Regions from separate parts of the Streptomyces sp. NPDC001890 genome, predicted to be linked through region 4. Evidence: riboswitches for the same ligand, from Rfam matches in the RefSeq annotation. Region 4 holds a riboswitch; each other region holds the start of a gene.
The links. Region 4 has a riboswitch for cobalamin ahead of ACFYY1_RS03020 (prenyltransferase/squalene oxidase repeat-containing protein). Riboswitches for the same ligand answer to the same signal wherever they lie in the genome.
Positions count from the first base shown of each region.

Region 1: linked by a shared signal. The riboswitch ahead of ACFYY1_RS09695 (ribonucleoside-diphosphate reductase subunit alpha) and the one ahead of ACFYY1_RS03020 (prenyltransferase/squalene oxidase repeat-containing protein) in region 4 are both predicted to bind cobalamin.
Region 2: linked by a shared signal. The riboswitch ahead of cbiE (precorrin-6y C5,15-methyltransferase (decarboxylating) subunit CbiE) and the one ahead of ACFYY1_RS03020 (prenyltransferase/squalene oxidase repeat-containing protein) in region 4 are both predicted to bind cobalamin.
Region 3: linked by a shared signal. The riboswitch ahead of ACFYY1_RS23120 (ABC transporter substrate-binding protein) and the one ahead of ACFYY1_RS03020 (prenyltransferase/squalene oxidase repeat-containing protein) in region 4 are both predicted to bind cobalamin.

Region 1 is NZ_JBIATE010000002.1:780,412-784,356, reverse strand. It holds gene ACFYY1_RS09705 (DUF3311 domain-containing protein) at 1-71, shown strand, start outside; gene mctP (monocarboxylate uptake permease MctP) at 68-1,702, shown strand; cobalamin riboswitch at 1,858-1,999, shown strand; gene ACFYY1_RS09695 (ribonucleoside-diphosphate reductase subunit alpha) at 2,141-3,945, shown strand, end outside.
Region 2 is NZ_JBIATE010000013.1:37,527-41,471, forward strand. It holds gene ACFYY1_RS26885 (amidohydrolase family protein) at 1-979, shown strand, start outside; cobalamin riboswitch at 1,438-1,560, shown strand; gene cbiE (precorrin-6y C5,15-methyltransferase (decarboxylating) subunit CbiE) at 1,811-3,112, shown strand; gene cobM (precorrin-4 C(11)-methyltransferase) at 3,109-3,858, shown strand; gene ACFYY1_RS26900 (cobalt-precorrin-5B (C(1))-methyltransferase) at 3,934-3,945, opposite strand, start outside.
Region 3 is NZ_JBIATE010000009.1:149,771-153,715, forward strand. It holds gene ACFYY1_RS23110 (ABC transporter ATP-binding protein) at 1-303, opposite strand, end outside; gene ACFYY1_RS23115 (FecCD family ABC transporter permease) at 300-1,391, opposite strand; gene ACFYY1_RS23120 (ABC transporter substrate-binding protein) at 1,388-2,428, opposite strand; cobalamin riboswitch at 2,491-2,679, opposite strand; gene ACFYY1_RS23125 (beta-ketoacyl-[acyl-carrier-protein] synthase family protein) at 2,792-3,945, opposite strand, start outside.
Region 4 is NZ_JBIATE010000001.1:693,903-697,847, reverse strand. It holds gene ACFYY1_RS03030 (aldehyde dehydrogenase) at 1-584, opposite strand, end outside; gene ACFYY1_RS03025 (MBL fold metallo-hydrolase) at 852-1,892, shown strand; cobalamin riboswitch at 2,087-2,222, shown strand; gene ACFYY1_RS03020 (prenyltransferase/squalene oxidase repeat-containing protein) at 2,332-3,606, shown strand; gene ACFYY1_RS03015 (SCO2322 family protein) at 3,603-3,945, shown strand, end outside.

The sequences.
Region 1 (3,945 bases), on a different contig from region 4:
CGCTCACGATGGTCGCGTACAAGCTGTGGCAGCGTGACCAGCGCGCCCGCAAGGGAGGTGCGTCGGCATGAAGGACGGTGTGAACGGCGTCGCGCTCGGCGTCTTCGTCTTCTTCTTCGTGGCCGTCACGGTCATGGGCTTCCTGGCGGCGCGGTGGCGCAAGGCCGAGAACGAGGCCAGCCTCGACGAATGGGGCCTGGGCGGCCGTTCCTTCGGCACCTGGGTCACCTGGTTCCTGCTCGGCGGCGACCTGTACACCGCGTACACCTTCGTCGCCGTGCCCGCGGCGATCTACGCGGCGGGCGCGGCGGGCTTCTTCGCCGTGCCGTACACGATCCTGGTGTACCCGCTGATCTTCACCTTCCTGCCGCGGCTGTGGTCGGTCTCGCACAAGCACGGGTACGTCACCACCTCGGACTTCGTCCGCGGGCGGTTCGGCTCCAAGGGCCTGTCACTGGCGGTCGCCGTCACCGGCATCCTCGCCACGATGCCGTACATCGCACTCCAACTGGTCGGCATCCAGGCGGTGCTGGACGTGATGGGCGTCGGCGGCGGCGAGACCACCCACTGGTTCATCAAGGACCTGCCGCTGCTGATCGCGTTCGCGGTGCTCGCCGCGTACACCTACTCGTCCGGGCTCCGGGCGCCCGCGCTGATCGCCTTCGTCAAGGACGGGCTGATCTACCTGGTCATCGCGGTGGCGATCATCTACATCCCGATCAAGCTCGGCGGCTTCGACGACATCTTCGCCAAGGCGAACGAGGCGTTCTCGCAGACCAACCCGGCCACCGGCAAGCCGCGCGGCGCGCTCGCACCGGGCGAGGCGGGCCAATGGGGTTACGCCACCCTGGCGCTGGGCTCGGCACTGGCGCTGTTCATGTATCCGCACTCGATCACGGCGACGCTCTCCAGCCGCAGCCGGAACGTGATCCGGCGCAACACCACGATCCTGCCGCTGTACTCGCTGATGCTGGGCCTGCTGGCACTGCTCGGCTTCATGGCCATCGCCGCCGGGATCAAGGTGGACAACGGACAGCTGGCCATCCCGCAGCTGTTCGAGAACATGTTCCCGGACTGGTTCGCGGGCGTCGCGTTCGCCGCCATCGGCATCGGTGCGCTGGTGCCCGCCGCGATCATGTCGATCGCCGCGGCGAACCTGTTCACCCGCAACATCTACAAGGACTTCCTGAAGCCGGACGCGACCCCGGAGCAGGAGACCAAGGTCTCCAAGCTGGTGTCGCTGCTGGTCAAGGTCGGCGCACTCGCCTTCGTCCTCACCATGGACAAGACGGTCGCAATCAACTTCCAGCTGCTCGGCGGCATCTGGATCCTGCAGACGATGCCGGCCCTGGTCGGCGGCCTGTTCACCCGCTGGTTCCACCGCTGGGCGCTGCTCGCCGGCTGGGCGGTCGGCATGGTGTACGGGACGGTGGCCGCGTACGGGGTCGCCTCGCCGACCCAGAAGCACTTCGGCGGCTCGTCCAAGGAGATCCCCGGGATCGGCGAGATCGGCTACATCGGCCTCACCGCGTTCGTGCTGAACGTGGTGGTGACGGTGGTGCTCACCTTCGTCCTGAACGCCGTGAAGGCACCCGCCGGGACCGACGAGACCTCCCCGGCCGACTACACCGCCGACGCGGGCGACCCGGGTGTCGAGGCGGAACTCCCGCCGGCCACGGCGGGCGCTCCGGGCGGCCACTGACGACCGCGCCCCACGGCCTGCGGACGGCCCGTCGAGCCCCTTTCCCCAAGGGGTGCGACGGGCCGTCCGCCGTCTGTCCGAAAGGGCCGCAGAACGCATCCTGTGGTCCCGGCGTTTGCCGACCGACACAACATGTGGGGGCTGCCTCTTCGGGCAGCCCCCACATGTATGCTCGTCCTCGCTGTCGCCGCAGGGGAATCCGGTGCGAATCCGGAACTGTCCCGCAACGGTGTATTCAGTGCGCTTTTGTGCACCCCCGAGTCAGTCCGATGACCTGCCGGCAGCGCATCCGGCTCGACCGAACCGGATGCCCAGACGTCCGGGCCTCGCGGTTGGGCCGGTGGACGCCGTGCGAAGCGCTGCCCTGCTCCGGGTCCGCGCGCCCGCAGGGCTGCCCCGATCCCCGCCGGCCCCGAGCCGAGCGAGGGAGAGCACCACGTGACCATCGCGCCAGCCGATCCGGCATCAGTCGCCGCGTCCGCCGCAGCCGAGTCCGAGGCCGCCGCACAGGACGGACCGGGAACCGCACTGCTGCGGACCCTGACCGATCTGACCGCCGACCTGCCCGACACCGACCCCGGCCGGGTCGCCGCCGCCGCACTGCGCGGCCGCAGCGCCCGCGCCGACGAGGCCGAGCTGCGGGCGCTGGCCACCGAGGCCGCCGCGGGGCTGATCTCCGAGGACCCCGCCTACTCCCGGCTCGCCGCCCGGCTGCTGACCCTCGCCATCGCGGACGAGGCGGCCGGCCAGGGCGCGGTCTCCTTCTCCGCCTCGGTCGCCGTCGGCCACCGCGAGGGCCTGATCGCGGACCGGACCGCCGAGTTCGTCGCCCGGCACGCGGCCGCCCTCGACGCGCTGGTGGAGCGTTCGCTGGCCGACGGCGCGGACGACCGCTTCGGCTACTTCGGGCTGCGGACCCTGCACAGCCGCTATCTGCTGCGCCACCCGCACACCCGCCAGGTCGTCGAGACGCCCCAGCACTTCATGCTGCGGGTCGCGGCCGGGCTGGCCGAGGACGATTCGCAGCGCGCCCTGGACGAAGTGGCGGCGCTGTACGGGCTGATGAGCCGGCTCGACTACCTGCCCTCCTCCCCCACGCTCTTCAACTCCGGCACCCGGCACCCGCAGATGTCCTCCTGCTATCTGCTGGACTCCCCGCTGGACGAGCTCGACTCGATCTACGACCGCTACCACCAGGTGGCCCGGCTCTCGAAGCACGCGGGCGGCATCGGTCTGTCGTACTCCCGCATCCGCTCCCGCGGTTCGCTGATCCGGGGCACCAACGGGCACTCCAACGGCATCGTGCCGTTCCTGAAGACGCTCGACGCCTCCGTCGCCGCGGTCAACCAGGGGGGCCGCCGCAAGGGCGCCGCCGCCGTCTACCTGGAGACCTGGCACGCGGACATCGAGGAGTTCCTGGAGCTGCGCGACAACACCGGTGAGGACCAGCGGCGTACCCACAACCTCAACCTGGCGCACTGGATCCCGGACGAGTTCATGCGCCGGGTCGACGCGGACGGCGACTGGTCGCTGTTCTCGCCCGCCGACGTGCCCGGCCTGGTCGACCTGTGGGGCGACGAGTTCGACGCCGCGTACCGGGCCGCCGAGGCCCAGGGCCTGGCCCGCAGGACGATCCCGGCCCGTGAGCTGTACGGCCGGATGATGCGCACTCTCGCCCAGACCGGCCAGGGCTGGATGACGTTCAAGGACGCCTCCAACCGGACCGCGAACCAGACCGCCGAGCCGGGCACCGTCGTCCACTCGTCGAACCTGTGCACCGAGATCCTCGAAGTCACCGACGACGGCGAGACGGCGGTCTGCAACCTGGGCTCGGTCAACCTCGGCGCGTTCGTCGCCGACGGCGCCATCGACTGGGAGCGGCTGGACGCCACCGTCCGCACCGCCGTGACCTTCCTGGACCGGGTCGTCGACATCAACTTCTACCCGACCGAGCAGGCCGGCCGCTCCAACGCCAAGTGGCGCCCGGTGGGCCTGGGCGCCATGGGTCTTCAGGACGTCTTCTTCAAGCTGCGGCTGCCCTTCGACTCCCCCGAGGCCCGCGCGCTCTCCACGAAGATCTCCGAGCGGATCATGCTCGCCGCGTACGAGTCGTCCTGCGAGCTCGCGGAGCGCTCGGGCCCGCTGCCGGCCTGGGAGCGGACACGTGCCGCGCGCGGTGTGCTGCACCCCGACCACTACGACACCGAGCTGAACTGGCCGGAGCGGTGGGAGGCGCTGCGCGC
Region 2 (3,945 bases), on a different contig from region 4:
GGTGCTCCCCGGTCTCGTCGACGCGCACATCCACCTGAACACCGCCACCGAGGCGCTCGACGCCGTCCGCCAGGGCGCCACCAGCGCACGCAGCGGCTCCACGAACTTCTACCAGGACATCGCCGTACGGGAACTGGCCCGCCAGGCCCCCGCCCTGGCCCCGCGCCTGCGGGCAGCCGGCGTCTTCGTCACCCCCGACCTGGGTGACACCATCCTGGCCGACCCGGACCTCACGCCCCTCGCGCGTTCGAAGGATGGCGTCCGGTCCGCCGAGGCGCTGCGCCGGGTCGTCGAGGTGAACGTCGCCCGTGGCGCCGACGTGATCAAGACGCGCGTCAACGAGCGCGCGGGTCTGCCGGAACAGGACCCGCTGGCCCAGGTCTACTCGTACGAGCAGCTCTCCGAGGTGGTGGCGGCGGCACGGCGCGGCGGCAAGGGCGTGCTGTGCCACAGCTACAGCGAGCGCGGCTGCGACGACGCGGTCCGGGCCGGCGTGCGCTCCCTGGAGCACGGGGTGTTCGTGGGCGAGCGCACCCTGCACGACATGCGGCGCAGGGGCACCGCCTTCACGCCGACGCTGAGCGCGATCGCCGGACTCGCCGACTCGTCGGACCCGGTGCTGGCCGAGCGCGGGCGTGCGTATCTGCCGGTCCTGAAGGAGGCGGTGCGAACGGCCCACCAGATGGGGATCCTGGTGGTGGCGGGCACCGACTCCTCCGGCGGCAAGGTCAAGCCCATCGGACGCGAGGTGGAACTGATGCATGCGTCGGGCCTCACCGCACTCGACGCGATCCGCACGGCCACCACCCGGGCCGCCCGGCTCCTCGGCCTGGAAGACACGGTGGGCCGGCTCGCCCGCGGCTTCGCGGGCGACGTGATCGTCGTGGACGGCGACCCGCTGGCCGATGTGACCGTGCTCAAGCGACCGCAGCGCGTGGTGCGGGCGGGCCTGCTGGTCCAGGGCGCATCCGCATCCTGACGCCAGCCGGTCCGGAACATCGCGTGCCGGACCGCGAACTGATCCGGAACAGCGCGTGCCGGACCGCGAGTTGATCCGGACCATCCCGTGCCGGACGGCGCACCTGCCCGGTGCACCGTCCATCATCACCCTCCGCGCCCACGGCGCGGCGACCTCCGGACCGGTCGCCGCGCTCAGGCGCGTCAGGGCGACAGCGTGCCGCTCCCGGTCCAACTCCGCAGCGGGCAGGGGCACCGACCCGGACCGTCGCATTCGTAGCACGGCACGAATCCGGCTCGGACTCCGGAGACCCGATCCCGACCCGGATCGACCACCCGGCCGCGCCACGCAACTGGGCACCGCCCACCCCGACCCGTGATCCGCGGCGCGGGCCTCCGCGGAGCCGCCCCCGGTCGCACGGAGGTCCGCCTGCCCCCGCCCCGTTGCGGGGGTGTCCCGCACCGCCTGTCCGCGCGAGCTATAAGCTGCACGTGCCCCGCGGGGGAAGTCCGGTCGAAATCCGGCGCTGACCCGCAACGGTGGGCGGAGCCCGACATCGGGCCCCGCGAGCCCGATCACCCGCGGTGGCGAAGGCTCCTGTCAATTCGCCGTGGACTGCGAGTGGTGCTGCGCAGGGCGCTCCGCGCCCGGGCTGCTCCTCTGATCACGTAGGCGCACGGCCCGAAGCGAAAGCGATGACCGCCCGTGGCCACACCCATCGGTCCACCCGCCGCACACCTGCGGAAAGCGACCTCCTGAGCGAGGCTCCGGGGCGGCCGCCCGGCCGCTGCCCCCTCACGGCCGGACAGTAGAGTTCGGCTGCGTCATCCACTGAACACCGAGGTACCGTCCGTGACTCTCGCACCACCCGAACAACCCGTCCCACCTGCGGTGACCGTCGTGGGAATCGGCGCCGACGGATGGGCGGGACTGACCGACGCGGCGCGCACGGAGCTGGTCGACGCACAGGTCCTCATCGGCGGCGAGCGGCAACTCGGCCTGCTCCCGCCGTCCTGCCGGGGACAACGGGTGCCGTGGCCCTCGCCGTTGCGGCCCGCCGTCCCCGGTCTGCTCGCCGCGCACGCCGGGAGCAGGATCGCCGTGCTGGCCAGCGGCGACCCCATGTTCTACGGCATCGGCCGGGCCCTCACCGAAGTGCTCGGCACCGGTGCGCCGAGGATCCTGCCCCACCCGTCCTCGGTGTCCTACGCCTGTGCCCGGATCGGCTGGCCGGTGGAGGACACCGAGGTCGTCACCCTGGTCGGCCGCCCCGCCGCCCGGCTGGCCGCCGCCCTGCACCACGGCCGGCGCGTCCTGGTCCTGAGCGCGGACGCGGCCACCCCGGCCGCGGTGGCCGGGCTGCTGCGCGAACAGGGCTTCGGACCGAGCCCGCTGCGCGTGCTCGAACAGCTCGGCGGAGCGGACGAAGCGTGCCTGGAGGGCACCGCGGACCATTGGCCGCACCCACCGGGCGACCCGCTGAACATCATCGCGATCGACTGCCGACGCACCCCCGAAGCCCTGCGCCTCGGCGCCGTACCCGGTCTGCCCGACGCGGCGTACGAACACGACGGGCAGCTCACCAAGCGGCACATCCGGGCCGCGACGCTCGGTGTGCTCGCACCCGCCCCCGGCGAACTCCTGTGGGACATCGGCGGAGGCTCGGGATCCATCGCCATCGAATGGATGCGGACCCACCCCTCCTGCCGCGCGATCACCGTCGAACGCGACTCGCGACGCGCCGGGCGCATCGCACGCAACGCCGACCGGCTCGGCGTACCGGCCCTGCGTGTGCTCACCGGACCCGCCCCCGGCAACCTGGCCCGACTACCCACGCCCGACGCCGTGTTCATCGGCGGCGGGCTGACCGCGCCCGGCCTGCTCGACACCTGCTGGGACGCGCTGCCGCCCGGCGGACGACTGGTCGCCAACACGGTCACGCTGGAGTCCGAGGCGCTGCTCGCCGAGGCACACCGTACACACGGCGGCGAACTGGTCCGGCTCGCGGTCGCGCACGCCGTGCCGGTCGGCGGGTTCACCGGCTGGCGGCAGGCCATGCCCGTCACCCAGTGGTCCGTACGCAAACCCCTGACCAGTCCCGAAGCGGCACCCTCGGCAACCGAGCCCGCGCAACACCCAGGAGACAACACATGACCGTGTACTTCATCGGCGCGGGCCCGGGGGCCGCCGACCTGATCACCGTGCGCGGCGCCCGCCTCCTCGCCTCCTGCCAGGTGTGTCTGTACGCGGGCAGCCTGGTGCCCCGGGAACTGCTCGCCGAATGCCCCCCGGACGCCCGCCTGGTGGACACCGCGCAGCTCGACATCGACCAGATCACCGCCGAACTGCTGGCAGCGCACGAGGCCGGTCACGACGTGGCCCGGCTGCACTCGGGGGACCCCTCGGTGTTCAGCGCGGTCAACGAGCAGATGCACCGGCTCGACGCGGCGGGGGTGCCCTACGAAGTGGTGCCCGGCGTACCCGCGTTCGCGGCCGCCGCTGCGGCGCTCAAGCGGGAACTGACCGTGCCGACCGTCGGCCAGACCGTCATCCTCACCCGCATCGCCCACCGCGCGACCGCGATGCCGAAGGGCGAGGACCTGGCCACCCTGGGCCGCAGCGGCGCCCTGATCGTGCTGCACCTCGCCGCCCGGTACGTGGACCGCGTCGTCGAGGAACTGCTGCCGTACTACGGGGCCGACTGCCCGGCCGCGGTGGTGGCGCTGGCCTCCCGCCCGGACGAGATCGTGCTGCGCGGAACCCTCGACGACATCGCCGGGCAGGTGAAGGCGGCGGGCGTGATCCGTACCGCCGTCATCATGGTCGGCCGGACCCTGGGCGCCGAGCAGTTCCGCGACAGCCACCTCTACTCGCCCGCACGCGAACGCCACGTCTGCTGACCGGGGGCTGTCCCGTGGCCCACCAGGGACCACGGGACAGCCCTTCGGCAGCCGTCGCACCGGGCGGGCGGCCGGTCAGCGCACCTC
Region 3 (3,945 bases), on a different contig from region 4:
GTCGAGCACGCTCAGCTCGACCTGGGTGACGGCGTGCTGGTCGACCACCGCGACCCGCCGGGCGACGGTGCGGCGGCCGGCGTCGGCCAGCCGCAGTCCGTCGAGGGTGACCACACCGGTCTCCGGGGCGAGGACTCCCGCCAGCACACGCAGCAGGGTCGACTTGCCGGAACCGTTCGGTCCGAGCAGCCCCACCGTGGCGCCCGGCCCCGGGGCGAGGTCGACCCCGTCGAGAATGAGGCGGCCGCCCGCCGTCCGGCTGACCCGTTCGGCACGCAGCCCCGCTGCCGCCGCGTCCGTCATGCGGTCCTCCGGGTGCGGTACAGGACCAGGACGAACGCGGGCACACCGATCAGCGCGGTGACCACGCCCACGGGCACCTCCTGCGGGTCGAGGACCGTCCTGGCGAGGGTGTCGACCCAGACCAGGAACACGGCTCCGGCCAGCGCCGTGACCGGCAGCAGCCGCCGGTGCCCGGAACCGGCGAGGGCACGGGCGGCGTGCGGCAGCACCAGACCGACGAAACCGATGGCGCCGGCCGAGCTGACGAGTGCGGCGGTCAGCAGCGCGGTCGTGCACAGCAGCACGATCCGGGTACGCGCGACATGGACGCCGAGCGTGGCGGCGGCGTCCTGGCCGAACGCGAAGGCGTCGAGCGTACGAGCATGGCCCAGGCAGACCAGCAGGGCCACGGCGAGAACGGCGGCGCAGACCCACACATCGCTCCAGCCGACCCCGCTGAGCGAGCCGAGCAGCCAGAACAGCACCCCGCGGGTCTGCTCGGCGTCGGCGGCGGTCATCACGACGAAGGAGGTGAGCGCGGAGAACAGCTGCATGGCCGCGACACCGGAGAGCACCACCCGGTCGGTCGTGCCGCCCAGGGTGTGGCTGAGCAGCAGCACGAGGGCGAACGAGCCGAGCGCCCCGACGAACGCACCGGTCGAGATCGACACCGCTCCCCCGCCGACACCGAGGACGACGACCACGACCGCCCCGGTGGACGCGCCGGAGGAGACCCCGAGGACGAACGGGTCGGCGAGCGGGTTGCGGAGCAGCGACTGCATGACGGTGCCGCAGACCGCGAGCCCGGCGCCGCACACCGCGGCCAGCAGGGTGCGCGGCATGCGCAGGTTCCAGATGATGCCGTCCCGGATCGGGGAGAGCTGTGACCGCCCCCAGCCGAGGTGCGCGGCGACCGCGGACCAGACGTCGGCCACCGAGACGCGGGCGGGGCCGATGGTGACGGCGACCGCGACGGAGCCCAAGAGCAGCGCGATGCCGCCGGCCCACAGGGCCCCGCCGCGCAGCCGCCGTACGCCCGTCGTGGTGCGCGCCGACGCGGTGGGGGCCGTCGGCACGGCCACCGCCGTGCCGGGTCCGGTCCGCGTCATCCCGCGAGCCCGAACCGGCGCAGCCCGGCGGCGACGTGTTCGACGCCCTCGACCGTCCGGATGGACGGGTTCATGGCCTGGCCGCTCAGCAGGACGTACCGCTTGTGCCTGACCGCGTCCATGTTCTTGGTGACGGGGTCGGACTCCAGGAACTCGATCTTCTTCGCGGCGCTCTCGGCGGTCTGGGCCCTGCGGGTCAGGTCGCCGATGACCAGGACGTCGGGGTTGCGGTCGGCGACGGTCTCCCAGTTGATCTGGGGCCATTCCTCGTGGGTGTCGTCGAAGACGTTCTTCGCTCCGAGCGCTTCGGTGATGACTCCGGGTGCTCCGCAGCAGCCGGCCAGGTACGGGGCCTTGGAGTCGGAGAACCAGTACAGGAGGGTGGCGCCGGAGGCGTCGATGCCCTCGGTCGCCTTCTTCACCCGGTCCCGCAGCCGCGCCACGAGCGCGTCGCCGCGCTCCGGTACGCCGAACACCCGGGCCAGGTCGTGCACTTCGCCGTAGACGCTCTCCATGGTGAGCGGCGCGGTACGGGCTCCGTCGCCGCCGCCGCTGTTGTCCTTGCCGGTGCAGTCGGCGGGCGAGACATAGGTGGGGACGCCGAGCGATTCGAACTGTTCACGGGGGGCGACGCCGCCCTTGGCGAGGGTCGACGCGAACGAGGCGCTGACGAAGTCGGGTTCCTGGTCGAGGACCTTCTCCGAGGACGGCCGGTTGTCCGAGATCCTGGGCACCTGGGCGTTGGCCTTCTCCAGGCCCTTCATCACCGGGTCGGTCCAGGTGGCGGTGGCGGCCATCCGGTCGGCGAGACCGAGGGAGAGCAGGATCTCGGTCGATCCCTGGTCCACCGGGACGGCGCGGCGCGGCGCGGCCTCGACGGTGACGGTGCGTCCACAGTTCTTCAGCGTCACCGGATATCCGTCCGCGGGGCCCGGTTTCGCGCCGGACCGACCGGCTCCGCCTCCACAGGCGGTCAGCAGGACGAGTCCCGCCGAGAACAGGGCGACGGTGCGGACGGGGCTGGCTATGGACGTCACGGAGTCCCTCTGCGTCTCTGGGCCCATGCGCGGAGCCCGTTGTACTGAGTCCCCCGGTCCGGAACCGGACCGAGGATGCCAGCAGGTCTTCGGACTCGGGTTCTTTCGGACGGGGCGCCTTCCCGGGCACCCGAGGGTGGTCCCAGTGGCCGTGGCCCCGCCCGTCCCCCTCACCGCTGCGCGTCAGTTCCGGATTCACACCGGATTCCCTGACCCCTACGTGGAGTTTGACTGGCCCCGGCAAGCTATCACGTGCCTCCGTGCGGTTCTCGGGCGGTTGTGCGGCTCACGGGCGGTGGTGGCCGGTGGTACGCCGGGCCGTTTTCCCGTCGCACCACCTGCCTGCTGCCTGCGGAACGGCCCTCAGGGACGCTGAAGGGCGAGGACCGCGTTGTGGCCGCCGAATCCGAAGGAATGGCTGACGGCGCGCCTGATGGGCCGCCGCAGAGGTTGCTTGGTGACGCAGTCGATGTCGAACTCGGGCGCCGGGGCATCCAGGTTGGCGATCGGAGGGACCACTCCGCGCTGGAGCGTGAGGACGGTCAGCCCGGCCTCGATCGCTCCGGCCGCCCCCATGCAGTGCCCCAGTACGCCCTTGGGTGCGGTGACGGGCGGCCGGTGCGGGTAGACCCGGGCGATGAGGGCGGCCTCGACGGCGTCGTTGACCGGGGTCGCCGTGCCGTGCGCGTTGACGTGCTCGACGTCCTCGGCCGCCCAGCCCGCGTCGCGCAGCGCGGCCTCCACCGCTGCCTGGGCGACCTTGCCGGAGGGGCGCGGGCTGATGGGGTGGTGGGCGTCGGTGGTGGCGCCGGTGCCGGCGAGCAGCGCCCGAGGGGCCGCGTCCCGGGCCCGCGCGTCGTCCGTCCGCTCCAGCACCATGACGGCCGCGCCCTCGCCCATGACCAGGCCGGCCCGGTCGGCCGCGAAGGGCCGGCACAGTCCGGCCGGGTCGCCGTCCCGCCGGGCCCCGGCCCCGGACCTGGCGAACGCGGCCATGGCCGCCGGGTAGACGATCGACTCGGTGGCTCCGGCGATCGCGATGTCGCACTGCCCGGTGACCAGCAGGTCGCGGGCGACGGACAGCGCGGTGGCGCCGGACGAGCAGGCGGTGCACGGCGCCATGCTGGGGCCGGTGGCCCGCAACTGGATCGCGATCTCGGCGGCGGGCATGTTCGGGATGGTGAGCAGGATGCCCGACGGCGAGGTGGCCCCGGCGCCGAGCCGGTCGAGCACGACGGCCTGCTCGGTCAGCGAGGCGGAACCGCCGCTGCTGGTGCCGACGACCACCGCGACGCGGCTGCCCTCCCACCGGGCCGGGTCGAGCCCGGCGTCGGCGACCGCCTCCCGGGCGGCGAGCACGGCGAGTTTCACGTACTTCCCCATGCGGAAGGACGCCCTGCCACCGATCGCGGCGTCCAGGTCGATGCCGTCGACCATGCAGGCGAAGTCGATGGCGCAGCCTTCGAGTTGGGCGACGGTACGGGCCGGTGACGCTCCCGCGCACACACCCCGCCAGG
Region 4 (3,945 bases):
GCGATCTCGGCCAGGATGTAGGCGTCCAGCGGTGATTCGGGCGAGACCTTGAGCACGGCGGAGCAGCCGGCCAGCAGCGCGGGCGCGAGCTTGGCGGCGGCGGTGAACTGCGGAACGTTCCACGGCACCACGGCCGCGACCACCCCGACCGGCTCCCGCCGCACCAGCAGCGGCCCGAGCGCCCCGTTCCGCCGCTCCTCGTAAGCGAATTCGCGGGCGACGGTGATCGCCGAGTCCCACACCATCATCGCGGCGAGGGCCTGCACCATGACGCTCGACGTGTACGGGGTGCCGTTCTCCGAGCTGATGACCCGGGCGATCTCCTCGTACCGGACGGCGAACGCGTCCTTGATCCGGGTCACCACCGCGATCCGCTCGTCCAGGCTCATCCGGGGCCAGGGCCCCTCGTCGAACGCCCGCCGCCCGGCGGCGACGGCCGCGTCCACGTCCGCCTCACAGGCATGTGGCACCCGGCCGATGACCTGCTCGGTGTGGGGCGAGACGACCTCGATGGTGTCCTGGCCCAGCGGATCGACCAACTCCCCGCCGATGAACAGTTTTCCGTGTTCGACAAGCTCGGTCATGGCTGCTGCCTCCCGCGGCGCGGTGCGTTGCCCGAATCGACGTCCGGTCCGGATCGGCATCCGACCCGGCATCCGATTCAGGATCTGACTCTGTGTCAGAACTGATACCAGTTCCAGTTCCAGGAGTCCACGTCCGCGACAGCACCCCGAACCAGATGGTCGACCGGGGCTACTACTGGAACAAGTTCTCGTTACAGTGGGCGCGACGCACCCACATGCGGGCGCGACGGAGCGCAGCCGCACGTCGTCGAGAGAGATGGGGACCTCATGGCGCAGGTGACCGACCACGGCGGGGGCGTGCACAGCATCAAGGTGCCCATCCCGGACAATCCGCTCGGCCACACCCTCGTACACGTCCTGGACACCGATCGGGGACCGGTTCTGATCGACACCGGCTGGGACGATCCCGAGGCCTGGGACACGCTCGTCGCCGGACTCGCCGCCGTCGGTACGGAGATGGCCGACATCCACGGGGTGGTCATCACCCACCACCACCCCGACCACCACGGGCTCTCCGGGCAGGTGCGCGAGGCCTCCGGGGCCTGGATCGCCATGCACGCGGCGGACACCGCGATCGTGCGCCGCACCCGGGAGAACGAACCCGGCAGGTGGCTGACATATCTCGCGGCCAAGCTCACCGCGGTCGGTGCGCCCGAGGAGCATCTCGCGCCGTTGCGGGCCGCCGCGGCCGGCGGGGGCCGGATGCGGACGCTGCCGGGGCTGCGGGCCGCGCTCCCGGACCGCGAGATCGTCCCCGGTGAGCTGCTCGATCTGGCGGGGCGCAGGCTGCGGGCGATCTGGACGCCGGGGCACACGCCGGGGCATGTGTGCCTGCACCTGGAAGAGGATCACCCGGGCAATCTGCCGGGCCGGGGGCGGCTCTTCTCGGGGGACCACCTGCTGCCGGGAATCAGTCCGCACATCGGGCTGTACGAGGACCCGGACGACGCCACGGCCACCGACCCCCTCGGCGACTACCTCGACTCGCTGGAACGGATCGGCAGGCTCGGTGCCGCCGAGGTGCTGCCCGCCCACCAGTACGCCTTCACCAATGCGGCGGGGCGGGTACGGGAGCTCCTCGGGCATCACGAGGAGCGGCTGACCGGGCTGCTCGGGCTGCTGGCGCAGCCGCTGACGCCGTGGGAGCTGGCCGAGCGGATGGAGTGGAACCGGCCCTGGGAGCAGATCCCGCACGGCTCCCGGAACATCGCCGTCTCGGAGGCGGAGGCGCATCTGCGGCGACTGGTGAAGCTCGGGCGCGCGGAGGCGGTGCCGGGGACCGGTCCGGTGGCGTACATCGCGGTGTGAGGAGGGGCGGGGTGCGGCGGTGAGGGGTGGGGTGCGTTGCGGTGTGATGGCCGCGTGCCTCGCGTGCCTCGCGTGCCTCGCGTGCCTCGCGTGCCTCGCGGTGCGAGCGCGGCCCGCGGTGCGGAGCGGAGCGGCGTGACGTACGTCTCGGTGTGATCAGGGGCGCTCCTCCCGGCCCGGACCCCGACCGGACCCGCCCGGTACAGTGTGCGGGTCGTCATCATGCCCGTTCAGGGGGAAGCCGGTGCGAATCCGGCACTGACCACGCAGCCGTGAACCGTCTTCGCAGGCGGTGAGTCGGAATGCCCTGTCCGCGGTCGTGACCGGCTCGGACCACCGGATCCCCCGGTGGTCGGCACCGTCGAGGTATACGGAGCCGGAGCCTGGTGCCTGAGCGTGCCTGTGCCCGGTTCACCCCGCAGGAGAGGCCCCGCCCGCCATGACCGTACGTCGCAGCGCAGCAACGCTCGCCGCCACCGCCGCCGTGCTCTGCGCGGCCGCTGCGCCGGTCGCGGTGGCAGCGCCGTCCCCGTCGCCCTCGCCGTCCGTCGCGCTGCCCTCGGGGCTGTACGGCACGGCGGACCCCACCTACGACGGCGTGTGGCGGCAGTCGATGGCCTTCCTCGCCCAGCGGCTCGAAGGGGTCACCCCGGCCACGAAGTCGGTGGACTGGCTGATCTCCCAGCAGTGCGCCGACGGCTCCTACGCCGCGTTCCGGCCCGACGTCTCCAAGCCGTGCGACGCGAAGACCGTGCGGGACACCAACGCCACCGCGGCCGCCGCCCAGGCGCTGGTCGAGGTGGGCGGGCACCGCGAGACCGTGAACAACTCGGTCCGCTGGCTGAAGTCCGTGCAGAACGAGGACGGCGGCTGGGGCTACACCGCGGGCGCGCCCAGCGACGCCAACTCCACCTCCCTGGTGATCGGCGCCCTCGCCCGGCAGGGGCAGCGGCTCGCGGACATCACGACCCCCGGCGGCAAGACCCCCTACGATCCGCTGCTCGCGCTCGCGATCCCGTGCGGCGGGAAGGACGGCGGCGCCTTCGCGTACCAGGCCGACAAGAAGGGCGGGCTCACCGCCAACGCGGACGCCACCGCGGCCGCCGTGCTCGGCACGATGGGCAAGGCGATGGCGGTCGGCAACAACGCCGCGGGCAAGGCACCGACCTGCCGGACCGGTTCCCCCCTCACGCCCGAGCAGGCCGCCCAGAACGGCGCCCACTACCTCACCGGTGCCCTCGCCGGCAGCGGCCACCTGAACCAGGCGCCGATGCCCGGTGCCACCGACACCACCCCGCAGCCCGACTTCGGCAACACCGCGGACGCGGTCGTCGCGCTCTCCGCGGCCGGCCACCAGGACAAGGCCGCCGGGGCCATCGCCTGGCTGAAGAAGAACTCCGCGGACTGGGCCGCCCAGAGCGGACCCGCCGCCTACGCCCAGCTGATCCTGGCCGCCCACGCGACCGGCGACAACGCCCGGGACTTCGGCGGCGTCGACCTGGTCGCCCGGCTGAACGCGGCCGGCCCCGAGCCCGCCGCCGTGGTGACGCCCGACCCGTCCGCCGACACCGGGTACGAGCCCACGGAGAAGGACCAGGTCCACAGCGGCGACGACGTGATCGGGGGCGTGTGGTGGTACATCGGTATCGGCCTCGTCCTCGCCGCGATCGCGTTCTTCCTGATCAGCGGTCGCCGGAAGAACAGGCAGCCGTGAGGCGCGCGGGACGGGCCGCCGCGCTGCTGGTGGCCCTGGGCGCCGTCCTGGCCGTGCTCGGCGCGGGACCGGCCCAGGCGGCCGGCTACCGGTACTGGTCGTTCTGGGAGAGCTCCGGCTCCGACTGGACGTACGCCACCCAGGGCCCGTCCCTGGTCCGGCCGGACGACGGGGCGGTGCAGGGCTTCCGGTTCTCGGTCAGCGAGGACTCCCAGGACTCGGCGAAGCCGCGCCGCGCCCCCGACTTCGCGAAGATCTGCGCCAACACCCCGGCGAAGGACGGCACCAAGCGGATCGCGCTCGTCATCGACCCGGGCACGGCCGCGGACGCCCCGGCAG